DNA from 2 places in the Streptomyces platensis genome. Region 1 is predicted to be linked to the other one. Evidence: riboswitches for the same ligand, from Rfam matches in the RefSeq annotation. Region 1 holds a riboswitch; the other holds the start of a gene.
The links. A riboswitch is a leader RNA that binds a small molecule or an ion and turns the genes downstream of it on or off. The one in region 1 is predicted to bind glycine.
Positions count from the first base shown of each region.

Region 2: it holds a riboswitch for glycine, as region 1 does, so the genes downstream of both, gcvP (aminomethyl-transferring glycine dehydrogenase) here and gcvT (glycine cleavage system aminomethyltransferase GcvT) in region 1, are expected to answer to the same signal.

Region 1 is NZ_CP023691.1:6,096,145-6,103,231, forward strand. Features, by position in the region: gene CP981_RS27140 (L-serine ammonia-lyase) at 1-697, opposite strand, end outside; gene glyA (serine hydroxymethyltransferase) at 1,166-2,425, opposite strand; gene gcvH (glycine cleavage system protein GcvH) at 2,552-2,929, opposite strand; gene gcvT (glycine cleavage system aminomethyltransferase GcvT) at 3,054-4,181, opposite strand; glycine riboswitch at 4,215-4,332, opposite strand; glycine riboswitch at 4,333-4,428, opposite strand; gene CP981_RS27160 (AAA family ATPase) at 4,727-5,374, shown strand; gene CP981_RS27165 (enhanced serine sensitivity protein SseB) at 5,463-6,269, shown strand; gene CP981_RS27170 (enhanced serine sensitivity protein SseB C-terminal domain-containing protein) at 6,380-7,087, shown strand, end outside.
Region 2 is NZ_CP023691.1:1,182,928-1,190,014, forward strand. Features, by position in the region: gene CP981_RS04875 (DUF5999 family protein) at 262-456, shown strand; gene gcvP (aminomethyl-transferring glycine dehydrogenase) at 526-3,411, opposite strand; glycine riboswitch at 3,599-3,695, opposite strand; gene CP981_RS04885 (PRC-barrel domain-containing protein) at 3,810-4,193, shown strand; gene CP981_RS04890 (DNA polymerase IV) at 4,103-5,557, opposite strand; gene CP981_RS04895 (MerR family transcriptional regulator) at 5,624-6,229, opposite strand; gene CP981_RS04900 (bifunctional nuclease family protein) at 6,417-6,890, opposite strand; gene ftsR (transcriptional regulator FtsR) at 6,947-7,087, opposite strand, start outside.

The sequences.
Region 1 (7,087 bases):
CGCGGGTCACACAGGCCTGCATGACCTGCCAGATCTCCAGCAGCCCGGCGCGGATCTCGTCCTCGGTGCGCCAGGCCTTCTCGTTCTCCAGCATGAGCGCGGAGATCGACAGGCCGGTGTCCTGGGCCAGCCGCAGCAGCTCGTCGCCGGTGCGGAAGGGGTGGGTCAGGACGGTGTCGTCGGGCACGATCGGGTTCTCGCCGGCGACGGCGTCCTCGTCGACGACGAAGCCGCCGCCCACCGAGTAGTACGTCTTCTCCAGCAGGGGGGCGTTCGCGGCGTCGTAGGCGAAGAGCGTCATGCCGTTCGCGTGGTACGGCAGCGCGCGGCGGCGGTGCAGGATCAGCTCGGCCGATTCATCGAAGTCGATCTCGTGGGCGCTGCCTATTTCGGCGCCCAGCAGCCGCAGCCGCTTGGAGGTGCGGATGCGCTCGACCTCGGCGTCGGCGGATTCGACATCGACGGTGCGGGGGGAGTGGCCTTCGAGGCCGAGGAGGACGGCCTTGGGGGTGCCGTGGCCGTGGCCGGTGGCGCCGAGCGAGCCGAAGAGCTCGGCGCGGACGCGGACCGTCTGGGAGAGCAGGCCGTCCTTCTTGAGGCGTCCGGCGAACATCCGGGCGGCGCGCATCGGGCCGACGGTGTGGGAGCTGGAGGGGCCGATGCCGATGGAGAAGAGGTCGAAGACGGAGATGGCCACGGGGGCGGACTCCCTTGTCTGCTCGTGGTGGACGGGTGGAGCAATGGGGCAGGAGGGGGGTGTTTCTGCGCCGTTTGTCGAGCGTAACGCGGACGCGGCGCAGCGCCGTCGGACGGAAACCCTCGGGCGTCCGTCGTCAGCGGTAACAGTTGGTGTCGGGGTGGATACGGAACCGGAAGGCGGCCGTCCGGGGGCCGGGCGGTCGAGGGCCCGGTGGCCAGGTGGGCGGGGCCCGGCGTCCGGATCCGGGTGCGGGCCGGGGCCCGGTGGACCGGTCCTGTGGCGGGGCTGTCGCCGTCCGCCGTGCCGGTGCCGTGTGCCGCAGGTCTCACCGGAGCCGCCGGGACCTGCGGGAGGGGGAGGAGCGGGCCGGCGGCCGTGAGCCCGGGGCGGTCGGCCCCGGGCTCACGCTCCGTGGCCCGTCGCCCGCCGGATGGCGGCGGGCGGGGGTTCAGCGGAGGTGACGCGTCACAGCGACGGGTAGAGCGGGAACTTGCCCGCGAGCGCGGTGACCCGGGCCTTGAGGGCGTCGGCGTCGTAGCCGGGCTTGAGGGCCTCGGCGATGATGTCGGCGACCTCGCGGAAGTCCTCGGCCTGGAAGCCGCGGGTGGCCAGGGCCGGGGTGCCGATGCGCAGGCCGGAGGTGACCATCGGCGGGCGGGGGTCGTTCGGGATGGCATTGCGGTTGACCGTGATGCCGACCTCGTGGAGGAGGTCCTCGGCCTGCTGGCCGTCCAGCTCGGAGTCGCGCAGGTCGACCAGGACGAGGTGGACATCGGTGCCGCCGGACAGGACCGAGACGCCGTGCTGCTTGACGTCGTCCTGCATCAGGCGCTCGGCCAGGATGCGGGCACCGTCCAGGGTGCGCTGCTGGCGCTCCTTGAAGTCGTCGGAGGCGGCGACCTTGAAGGAGACGGCCTTGGCGGCGATCACGTGCTCCAGCGGACCGCCCTGCTGACCGGGGAAGACCGCGGAGTTGATCTTCTTGGCGAGCTCCTGGGTGGAGAGGATCACACCGCCGCGGGGGCCGCCCAGGGTCTTGTGGGTGGTGGTGGTGACCACGTGGGCGTGCGGCACGGGGGAGGGGTGCAGGCCCGCCGCCACCAGACCGGCGAAGTGCGCCATGTCGACCATGAGGTAGGCGCCGACCTCGTCCGCGATGCGGCGGAAGGCGGCGAAGTCGAGCTGACGCGGGTAGGCGGACCAGCCGGCGACGATCAGCTTGGGGCGGTGCTCCTTGGCGAGGCGCTCGACCTCTTCCATGTCGACCAGGTTGGTCTTCTCGTCGACGTGGTAGGGCACCACGTTGTAGAGCTTGCCGCTGAAGTTGATCTTCATGCCGTGGGTCAGGTGCCCGCCGTGGGCGAGGTTGAGACCCAGGATGGTGTCGCCCGGCTTGATCAGCGCGAACATGGCCGCGGCGTTGGCCTGCGCACCGGAGTGCGGCTGCACGTTGGCGGCCTCGGCACCGAAGAGCGCCTTGATGCGGTCGATGGCGATCTGCTCGACCACGTCGACGTGCTCACAGCCGCCGTAGTAGCGGCGGCCGGGGTAGCCCTCGGCGTACTTGTTGGTGAGGACGGAGCCCTGGGCCTCCATGACGGCGACGGGGGCGAAGTTCTCCGACGCGATCATTTCGAGGGTGGACTGCTGGCGGTGGAGCTCGGCATCGACGGCGGCGGCGACGTCGGGGTCGAGCTCATGGAGGGAGCTGTTGAGAAGCGACATGAGAGTTCCTGGGGAGTCAGGGGCGCGAGGGGCCTCTCCGGACGGGGTCCGGGGGAGCTTCCGCGCGGGCGGTGGCGGTCGGGGCTCCCGTCCGGGCGGGCCCGGGAGCGGGGGAGAGCCGGGGGCTCAGCTCTGGATGAAGGCGGCGTACTCGTCGGCCGAGAGCAGGTCGCCCGGCTCGCCGCTGATCTTCACCTTGAACAGCCAACCGCCCTCGAACGGGGCGGAGTTCACCAGCGAGGGGTCGTTGACGACGTCCTCGTTGATCTCGGCGATCTCACCGTCGACGGGCGAGTAGAGGTCGCTGACCGACTTGGTCGACTCCAGCTCACCGCAGGTCTCGCCCGCCGCGACCGTGGCACCGACCTCGGGGAGCTGCACGTAGACGACGTCGCCGAGCGCGTTGGCCGCGTGCTCGGTGATGCCGACCGTCGAGACGCCGTCCTCGGCGCCCGACAGCCACTCGTGCTCCTTGCTGTAGCGCAGCTGCTGGGGGTTGCTCATGGCTCGATTCTCCTGTACGCGAGGGTGTGATCGTGAAGGGGGGCACCTCCCGGACGAAGTCCGGGGGCACGTCTTGCGCAGTGAGACGCGCGGGCGCGCGCCGCCGCCTGCCGTCGGTGAACGGTTACTTCTGCCGCTTGTAGAACGGCAGCGCGGTGACCTCGTACGGCTCATGGCTTCCACGGATGTCCACGCAGACACCCTCCGTGCCCGCGGTGGCGTAGGCCGCGTCGACATAGGCGATGGCGATCGGCTTGCCGAGCGTGGGGGACGGGGCCCCGGAGGTGACCTCGCCGATGACCGTGCCGTCGGCCGTGACGACCGGGTACCCGGCCCGCGGCACCCGGCGGCCCCGGGCGATCAGCCCGACCAGCTTGCGCGGCGGCCGGGCCTCGGCACGCTCGGCGGCCTCGGCCAGGGCCTCGCGGCCCACGAAGTCCCCGCCGTTGGTGGTCTTCTCGAACTTCACGACCCGGCCCAGACCCGCGTCGAACGGCGTCGTCGCGGTGGTCAGCTCATGCCCGTAGAGCGGCATGCCCGCCTCCAGGCGCAGGGTGTCCCGGCAGGACAGCCCGCAGGGCACCAGCCCGGCGTCCTTGCCCGCCTCGGTCAGCGCCTCCCAGAGGGCGACCGCGTCCGCCGGCCGGACGAACAGCTCGAAGCCGTCCTCACCGGTGTAGCCGGTACGGGCGATCAGCGCCTGCACCCCGGCGACCGTGCCGGGCAGCCCGGCGTAGTACTTGAGACCGTCCAGATCGGCGTCCGTCAGCTTCTTGAGGATGCCGGGGGACTCCGGGCCCTGCACCGCGAGCAGCGCGTAGGCGTCCCGGTCGTCGCGGATCGCGGCGTCGAAGCCGCCCGCTCGCGCGCTCAGCGCGTCCAGCACCACCTGGGCGTTGGAGGCGTTGGCGACGACCATGTACTCCTGGTCGGCGAGGCGGTAGACGATCAGGTCGTCGAGGATGCCGCCCTTGTCCTCACAGATCATGGTGTAGCGGGCGCGGCCCGTCTTCACGCCGCCGATGTTGCCGACCAGCGCGTAGTCGAGCAGGTCGGCGGCCTGCGGCCCGGTGACGGTGATCTCGCCCATGTGGGAGAGGTCGAAGAGGCCGGCGCGGGTACGGACGGCGACATGCTCATCCCGCTCGCTGCTGTAGCGCAGCGGCATGTCCCAGCCGGCGAAGTCGGTCATGGTCGCGCCGAGCCCGCGATGGGTGGCGTCCAGCGCGGTACGGCGGGGGGCATCAGTCATGGTTCCGGGCTCCCAGGCAGGGGTGACAAGACGTTCTCCCCATCTGTCATCGGAACCTGAGAGGTTCACCGGTATCCCGCGAACGGACCCGGTTTGCACCTTGGGTGGAGCCGGCCCGTCAGCCGGGCAGCGGCTCGCTTTTCAGATCTGCCTCGCCCGTGCGGTATAGGGGCCTGAGAGATTCAAGGGAGGACTTGCTCCTTCGGCGCCCCGCCGTGGCGGCCGGGGACTCTCCCGCGCGGGTTCAAGCGGCCGGTATGCAGTTGGCGGTGCACAGGTGAGCTGTGATGTGCACGTGGCGGCCACATCATTGCACGGGATCGCCGGATAAAGGAGCCCCCTCCGCCGCCCCGCCCACGACGTGGGCAGATCGGACAATCGCCTTGATGGGCATTACCTTTTCTTGACACTCTGCGGGTAGGGGACGGACTCGAACCGGACCAGAACGGGCGGGGAGGGCGATCACGGTGCACAGCGAAGCGGCATTCGGGGCGACTTCAGGGGTCGTGCCCCCGGACGTCGTGCCGACGGCGCCGTCCGCCGCCATGTCCCGCACCGGCCGTACGCGGCGGGCCGTCATCCGGCCCGGACGCCGCACCGCGGTCGTGGACCTGCGGGGCGAGCGGCGGCCGCCCGGCGCCACCGAGCTGCGGTTCCCGGCCGGCGACCTGGTGGTGGTCTCCGGGCTGCCGGGCAGCGGCAAGAGCACCCTGATGCACCGGGTCGTGCCGCCGCTGGACGGGCACGGCGCCGTCGTGCACCGCATCGATTCGCAGGACGTCCGTGAGCGCTGGGAGCACGGCAGGCTGCGCCGGCTGCCGTACGGGCTCTACCGCCCGCTGGTCCGGGCCGCCCACTACCTGACCCTGGGCCGTGCGCTGCGCTCCGGTGACAGCGTGGTGGTGCACGACTGCGGGACGCTGGCGTGGGTGCGCCGCTGGATCGCGCGCGCGGCGCGGCGCGGCGGCCGCGGGGCGCATCTGGTGCTACTCGATGTGGCGCCCGAGGTGGCGCTTTCCGGCCAGGAGTCACGGGGCCGCGGGGTGTCGGGGTACGCCTTCGCCCGGCACCGCGGGGCGGTGGGCCGGCTGGTCGGCGCCGCGGAATCGGCCCGGCTGCCCAAGGGCTTCTGCTCTGCCGCCCTCCTCGACCGGCGGTCGGCGAGAGCCCTGGAGACGGTCACCTTCCATTAGTCGCCGGGCACGCCCCCGCACGCCGCACCGCGCGCCGTCTCGTCTAGGGTCTTTGGCCAGATGGCGCGGTTTGGAACGGGTGGGACGAATGACATTTCCGGAGCAGGGGATACCGCAGCTGGCATGGCCGGCGAACGAGCTCGAAGAGGTGCTGTCCGCGTCGGTCGGACACCCGGGCGCCGGCGGCCGGATCGTCGAGGTCCTCGGCCGTAGCCGGCTGTGGGTGCCGCTGCCCGAAGGCGGCGGTCCGGAGAGCGCGGGTCCCGGCACCCGCGGCCTCGATCTGCCCACCGTGGAGCTCGACGGGGCGCACTACGTCCCGGTCTACAGCTCCGAGCAGGAGTTCCTGCGGGTGATCGGCTCGCATATGTCCTTCACCGTCGCCCCGGCCCGGGAGTTCGCCCGCGGGCTGCCGCCGCAGATCGGCATCGCGGTCAATCCCGACGGCACGGTCGGCGTCCCGCTGCCGCCGCCCGCGGTGGCCGAACTGTGCCGGGAGCGGCGGCCGGGACAGCCGGAGTTCGACGGGCTGCCGAGCGGCGGCCGGGTACGGCTCTTCGAGCCGGACTGGCAGGACGAGCCGGTGGACTTCCTGGCCTCGGCCGGGCTGGAGTTCTCCGGCGCCGGAATTGTCCTGAGTGCCCGGCGTGCCCTGGCAAGCGTCGAGGGCGACACGCCCGCGCTGTTCGTCGGTGTTCAGGTCGCGGCGGATGCCCTCGCGCTGCACGACGGCACCGCCCGCGAGACGGTACTCTCAGCCCTCGGACGTGCGCTCGGCGCAGTACCGCTGCCCTGGCCCGTACAACTCGTCATGCTCGACCTCGCCCAGGGCGACCCGGTCGCCGACTGGATGCTGGAGCGCGTGCGGCCCTTCTACAGTCGTGACCACTCGTAAGGGCTTGCCGATGGGCCAGGACCGGTCCTGGCCCATCGGCAAGCCCTAAGCTGGTTGGATGACAGGCGGGCGCACCCTCACGTGCCCTGCTGAGAGAAGGGACGGACCACGTGAGCGCGGGTGCGCATCAGGGGCCGGCGGCGGCCGGACAGCTGGAGCAGCTGCTTCAGCAGGTCTCGCCCGGCCGTTACGACGCCTATGAGGCGCTGCTGCACGCGCTCGCCGCGGGCCAGGTCTGGATGCTGCTCTGGCAGGGCCGGGCCGGTATGCCCGATGCGCAGTACGGAAACATGGAGGTCGAGGGCCTCGGCTATGCGCCGTGTGTGACCTCGGCGCCCGAGCTCGCCGCCTCCGGCTGGAACCGTGACCACGAGGTGGTCACCGGTCCCGAAATCGCCGCCGCGCTCTTCCCTGACCGCTGGGGCCTGTGGCTGAATCCGCATGCTCCCGGCGGCGGCGTCGGCATTCCCTGGCTGGATCTGCGTCGTATCGCCGGCGGCCTCGACCGGCTGCCCGCCGGGCCGCTGCGGATCTCGGAGCCGGTGATCGACATCCCGCAGTTCTACGCGCTGCTCGCCCAGAACGCGCACCGGACGCCCGCCGTCCGGTCGCTGCGCCGGGCCTGGGTGCAGCCCGCGCTGGGTGCCCCGTATCTGGCGATCGGTCTGGATCTGTACGACACCGGCCAACAAGCGGTGGATTCGGTGCGGTTGATGATCCAGCAGTCGATCGGTGCCGTTCCGGACGGTCTGCCCGTCTCCACGGTCGCGATGAACGACGAGTTCGACCCGGTCGGCATGTGGATGCGGGCCTCCACG
Region 2 (7,087 bases), 4.9 Mb from region 1:
ACGGGGCGCTCTGTCGCGCTCACCCAGGCGGCCTAGTCCGCGGATACCACTCCCAACCCTCTTGGGGAGGAGTGCAATTGGGAGCAACCGCCCGCATGGGTGACGCGTCCCTACCGAGTGAGTACCGCTGCTGCGAAATCCCTGCGGAATCCCGTCCGTGGGGCAACACTGGGACCGACCGACAGAAACGGGGGAGCGGCCATGAACACCTCATCGAGCCGCACGACGACGTTCACTTCACCGCAGCGAAAGACAACTTCCATGTGTCAGCACCAACCGCCCTGCCCGTCCGCAGACTCCACCGACCGGGAGGCCGCACACCTTGTGGCGCACCATCCGGAGCAAGGCTGGAGCCTGCTCTGCAACGGCGTCCTGCTCTTCGAGGACACCGGTGAGCTGCTCCCCGACGGGCAGGTCATCGCCCCGCACCGCGCCCGGGTCATCGCCGCTGCCTGACCCGCCGCGCGCGCCACGTACCACAGGGCCCCCGGCAGATCTGCCGAGGGCCCTTGATGCTGCCGTGACTCAGTTGTCGTACTCGTCCAGCGGCGGGCAGGAGCAGACCAGGTTACGGTCGCCGAAGGCACCGTCGATGCGGCGCACCGGCGGCCAGTACTTCTCCGCGGCGACGACACCGGCCGGGAAGACGGCCTCCTCACGGGAGTACGCGTGCGCCCAGTCGCCGCCGAGCGCGCCCGCGGTGTGCGGGGCGTTGCGCAGCGGGTTGTCGTCCTTGTCCCACTCCCCCGAGCCGACCTTCTCGATCTCCGCGCGGATGGCGATCATCGCGTCACAGAACCGGTCCAGCTCGGCGAGGTCCTCGCTCTCGGTCGGCTCGATCATCAGCGTGCCGGCCACGGGGAACGACATCGTCGGCGCGTGGAAGCCGTAGTCGATCAGCCGCTTGGCCACATCGTCGATGCTCACCCCGGTCGCCTTGGTCAGCGGCCGGACGTCGATGATGCACTCGTGCGCCACCAGGCCGCCGGGGCCCGTGTAGAGCACCGGGTAGTGCGGCTCCAGCCGCTTGGCGATGTAGTTGGCGCTGAGGACCGCCACCTGAGTGGCGCGCTTGAGGCCGTCGCCGCCCATCAGCCGGACGTACGCCCAGGAGATCGGCAGGATGCCCGCCGAGCCCCAGGGAGCCGCGGAGATCGGCCCCACGCCCGTCTCGGGGCCCGCGGTGGGCTGCAGCGGGTGGTTGGGCAGGTACGGCGCCAGGTGGGCGCGTACGCCGACCGGGCCGACGCCGGGGCCACCGCCGCCGTGCGGGATGCAGAAGGTCTTGTGCAGGTTCAGGTGCGAGACATCGCCGCCGAACTTTCCGGGCTCGGCGAGCCCGACCAGCGCATTGAGGTTGGCACCGTCCACGTAGACCTGACCGCCGGCCTCGTGCACCGCCGCGCAGATCTGGGTGATGTGCTCCTCGAACACGCCGTGCGTGGAGGGGTAGGTCACCATCAGGACCGCGAGCTCGTCACGGTACTTCTCGATCTTGGCGTGCAGATCGTCCGTGTCGACCTCGCCGTCCTCACCGGTCTTGACGACGACGACCTTCATTCCGGCCATCACGGCGCTGGCGGCGTTGGTGCCGTGCGCCGAGGACGGGATCAGGCAGATCGTGCGCTGCTCGTCGCCGTTGGCGCGGTGGTAGGCGCGGACGGCCAGCAGACCGGCCAGCTCGCCCTGCGATCCGGCGTTCGGCTGGATGGAGACCTTGTCGTAGCCGGTGACCGTGGCCAGCCGCTCCTCCAGCTCCTGGATCAGCGTGAGGTAGCCCTGGGCCTGCTCGGCCGGCGCGAAGGGGTGCAGCTGACCGAACGCGGGCCAGGTGACCGGCTCCATCTCGGTCGTGGCGTTCAGCTTCATCGTGCAGGAGCCGAGCGGGATCATGCCGCGGTCCAGCGCGTAGTCCTTGTCGGCGAGGGTGCGCAGGTAGCGCAGCATCGCGGTCTCGGAGCGGTACTCGTGGAAGACCGGGTGGGCGAGGTAGTCGTCGTGGCGCAGCAGCCCCTGCGGCAGCGCGTCGGCGGCGGCCGCGTCCAGCTGCTCGACGTCGCCGGACACCCCGAAGGCACCCCAGACGCCGGCCAGCTGCGCCCGCCCGGTGGTCTCGTCACAGGCGATGCCGACCAGGTCCGCATCGATCTGCCGGAGGTTGACACCGGCCTCACGGGCGGCGGCGACGACCTCGGCGGCCCGGCCGGGCACCCGCGCGGTCAGCGTGTCGAAGTAGGTGCCGTGTGCGATCTCCACCCCGCCGGCCCGCAGGCCCTCGGCGAGGACCGCGGCGTAGCGGTGGGTCCGCCGGGCGATGGTCCGCAGGCCCTCGGGGCCGTGGTAGACCGCGTACATCCCGGCCATGACGGCGAGCAGCACCTGCGCGGTGCAGATGTTGCTGGTGGCCTTCTCCCGGCGGATGTGCTGCTCACGGGTCTGAAGCGCCAGGCGGTAGGCCTTGTTGCCGTCGGCGTCGACGGAGACGCCCACCAGACGGCCGGGGAGGCTGCGGGCGAACTGGTCACGGACGGCCATGAAGCCGGCGTGCGGCCCGCCGAAGCCCATCGGGACACCGAAGCGCTGGGTGGTGCCGACGGCGATGTCCGCACCGAGCTCACCGGGCGAGGTGAGCAGCGTCAGGGCGAGCAGATCGGCCGCGACGGTGACGATCGCACCCAGCTCGTGCGCCTGCTCGATGACGGCGCGGGGGTCCCGCACCGCGCCGGAGGCACCCGGGTACTGAAGCAGCACACCGAACACCCCGCGCTCGGCGATCTCGGCCGGAATGCCGTCGGACAGATCCGCGACCACGACCTCGACGCCGGTGGGCTCCGCACGGGTCTCGATCACGGCGATGGTCTGCGGCAGACAGTCGGCGTCGACCAGGAACACGCCCTGCTTGACCTTGCCGACCCGGCGGGAGAGCGCCATCGCCTCGGCGGCGGCGGTGCCCTCGTCCAGCAGTGAAGCACCGGAGGTGGGCAGTCCGGTCAGGTCGGCGACCATCGTCTGGAAGTTCAGCAGCGCCTCCAGGCGGCCCTGCGAGATCTCCGGCTGGTAGGGCGTGTACGCCGTGTACCAGGCCGGGTTCTCCATGACGTTGCGCAGGATCACCGGCGGGGTGAACGTGCCGTAGTAGCCGAGACCGATCATGGACGCCAGGACCTCGTTGCGCTCCGCCAGGTCCTTCAGCTCCTGGAGCACCTCGGCCTCGGTACGGGCCTGCGGCAGGCCGAGCGCCTCGGCGCTCTTGATCACATCGGGTACGGCGGTGGCGGTGAGCTCGTCCAGCGACCCGAATCCGATGTGCGCGAGCATCTTCGCCTGCGCCGCGTGATCGGGACCGATGTGCCGGCGCTCGAAGGGGGTGCCGCGTTCCAGCTCGGTCAAGGAGATGCGATTGGTGGTCATCTGCGGGGGCCTCCTGGTCGGTACGACCTACGAGGGGCACCACGGCACGGGTGCCCGGACGGCCTCCCCCTCTGTCATTCAACCTGAGAGCTTCACCGGCCCGCGCATGGCGGTCCGGCTTTCACCGTCGGTGAGGAGGGGTCCCGGCACTGTGGCTTCCGCGGCCCGCCCTGCTTTCCAGAGTGACCTCGTCCATGCGGTACGTGTGCCTGAGAGATTCCGGGGAGGATTTGCTCCTTCGGCGCCCTGGTCGCGAACGACAAGGACTCTCCCGCACGGGGTCTGCGGCCATTCGCCAGCCTACCAGCGTGGCTCTCGAAGGCTCCTTCGAGTGGCCGGGGCATGAAATGTGCCGTTTGGTAGTTGTCAGAGGGCAGTTGCGACCAATTGGAGGGGCCGTGCAAACCGATATCGATCCCCGAAGCCTGATCGGCCGCAAAGCGTTCGACCGCAATGGCGCGAAAATAGGGACCATCGACGAGGTCTACCTCGACGATGCGACGGGGGAACCGGAGTGGGCGGCCGTGCGCACCGGACTCTTCAGCCGGGATGCGTTCGTCCCCCTGGAGCCCAGCAAGATGGTCGGTGAGGGCCTGCACATCCCTTACGACCGCAAGCTGATCAAGGACGCACCGGACTTCGGCGTGGGCCGCCATCTCTCCCCTGAGCAGGAACTTCAGCTCTATCACCACTACCGACTGGATATTTCTTCCCCGACCGACCCGGTGTCCCCCGGCTCCGGCGACAAGAACTTCGGCAAGATCGCCGGCTCGGACGACTGACCGTCGGCCGGCGCCCCGCCCACCAGCGGCAGGGGCTCCCCCGGCCGCAGCGCCGGGTCCTCGACAGCAAAGGTCCGCACCCTCCCCGGTGCGGACCATGGCGTTTCGAAGCGGACGGTCACTCTCCCCACCCCGCTCCCCTGCACCCAGCCCGCGCCGAACTCGTCGTGGACCACGTCCAGCCCCGGATACCAGCGCCGCGGCCGCTCCTCCTCGGCCTCGTGCGGCTCCCGCTCCCCGTCGGCCTGCTCCACGGCCGCCGCGGTCGCGGCCTCCGCCGCCTCCCGCTCCGTCGCCAGCTGGGCGAACAGATCCTCCTGTGTGAAGTCCGCCAGCCCGCTGACACCCACACCCAGCAGCCGCACCCCGCCGGTGGTATCCACCGTCTCCAGCAGGCGCACAGCGGCCTCCCGTATCACCGCCGGGTCGTCGGTGGGCCCCCGGAGCGTCTCGGACCGGGTCAGCGTCGAGAAGTCGTAGTTACGCACCTTGATGACCACCGTGCGACCGGAACGCCCGGCCGCCCGCAGCCGCTGTACGCAGCGGTCCGCCAGCCGCAGCACCTCGCTCCGCACCCGCGTCCGGTCGGTCAGATCGACCTCGAAGGTGTCCTCGACGGAGATGGACTTCGCATCCCGCTCGGCCACCACGGGCCGGTCGTCCTGCCCCAGCGCCATCGCATACAGCCCCGCGCCGTGTGCCCTGCCCAGCAGCCGCACCAGCTCGGCCTCACCGGCCTCCGCGGTCTCCGCGACGGTGTGGATCCCGGCCCGGCGCAGCGTCTCGGCCGTCGCGGGACCCACCCCGGGCAGCGTCCGCACCGTCATCGGGCCCAGCAGCTCCCGTTCGGTGCCCGGCTCGATCACCACCAGCCCGTTCGGCTTGGCCGCCTCGGACGCGATCTTCGCCAGCATCTTGGCCCCGGCCAGCCCCACCGAGCCGGTCAGCCCCGTCGCGGAGCGGATGTCCCGCCGCAGCTTCTCCCCCACGGCCCGTACGGCCGCCGTCTCGGCCGGCACCCCGCCCGCCTCCAGGTCGACGAACGCCTCGTCCAGGCTCAGCGGCTCCACCAGCGGCGACAGCGCATGCAGCAGCTCCATCACTGCGTCACTCACTTGGCGGTAGAGCGTGAAGCGAGGACTGAGATAAGCGGCGTTGGGACACAGCCGACGCGCCTGGGCCGTCGGCATCGCGGAACGGACCCCGAAGACCCGGGCTTCGTACGACGCCGTGGAGACCACACCACGCACGCCGACACCGCCGACCACCACGGGCTTACCGCGCAGGCTCGGCTTGGCCGCCTGCTCGGCGGCCGCGAAGAACGCATCCATGTCCAGATGCAGAATCGTCGGGGCAGGTCTCACATCTCCGATGCTGCCCCATGCCACTGACAATCGGCCCGATGCCGGGCCGCGCGCTCCGCCGGGGCCTCAGCCGGCCCGGTTGCGGCGCCGTGCCAACTCGTCGTGCGGGTTCTTCCCGACCAGCGTCTCGCCGGTGTCCACGCGCTCCCCGTGGAGCTGTGACAGCGCGCCCTCCACGTCCCGCCACACCACGCCCACGGCGATCCCGAAGACGCCCTGGCCGCCCTGGAGCAGGTCCACGACCTGGTCGGGCGAGGTGCACTCGTAGACCGTCGCGCCATCGCTCATCAGCGTCATCCGCGTCAGATCCGCCAGCCCACGCGAGCGCAGATGCTGGACGGCGGTGCGGATGTTCTGCAACGACACCCCGGTGTCCAGCAGCCGCTTGACGATCTTCAGGACCACGACGTCCCGGAAGCTGTAGAGCCGCTGGGTGCCGGAGCCGTAGGCCGGCCGGATGCTCGGCTCCACCAGGCCCGTACGCGCCCAGTAGTCGAGCTGCCGGTAAGTGATGCCCGCTGCCGCACAGGCGGTCGGGCCGCGATAGCCGATGTTCTGCGCCTCGCAGTCCCCCGACACCGCCGCGGCCGGTGCCGGGGCAGGGTTCGCTGCTGCGCCCGAGTGGAGCGGCAACGCCCCTTCCGCCGCCATACCGTCGCCGGTGATTGCCACGCCGCCCTCCGTCCTCCACGTCCCGGACGGGACCTGCCACATCGACGGTATGCAGTCACTCGGGGTGCGTCAACGATCGCCGCGCTCGCCACGCCGAGTGATAATCACCCTACGAGTGGTTTCTCGTGACCCCGCACGGGGAAGGGCTGACTGTTTGGCCGGAAACAGGCGGTTCGCCTGGCCGGTATCACTGGCTGTTGGTCCCGAAGTCCTCGGGCGAGATCTGGTCGAGGAACTCGCGGAACTTCTCCACCTCGTCCTCCTGCTCGTCCGGGATGGCAATCCCCGCGTCGTCCAGCACACCGTCGGTACCGAAGATCGGCGTTCCGGTGCGCAGGGCCAGCGCTATCGCGTCCGACGGACGCGCACTGACCTCGACCCCGCTCGCGAAGACAAGTTCGGCATAGAAAACCCCCTCGCGCAGATCCGTGATGCGGACCTGCGTCAGCTCCTGGCCCACCGCTTCGAGCACGTCCTTGAAGAGGTCATGCGTCAGCGGCCTGGCAGGGACCATGCCCTGCTGGGCGAAGGCGATGGCGGTGGCCTCCCCTGGCCCGATCCAAATGGGCAAGTATCGGTCGCCTCCCACCTCCCGCAGGAGCACGATCGGTTGGCTGGAAGGCATTTCCACCCGGACACCCACGACGTCGAGCTCGTTCACACAGCAACCCTAGGACGTGCCCGGCCGGTTTGGGTAGTCGGGCACTCGTTTGCTCACTACAGCCGGACCCGCAGAGCGCTCTGCACCAAGGCCGCATGCAGCCGTACGGACAGCGTTGCCAGCTCCCTGGCGGTCGCTTCGGCATGCGCCCTGGTCTGCGGGTTACGGTGCCGCCGAAGGGGTGCAACGACCTGCTC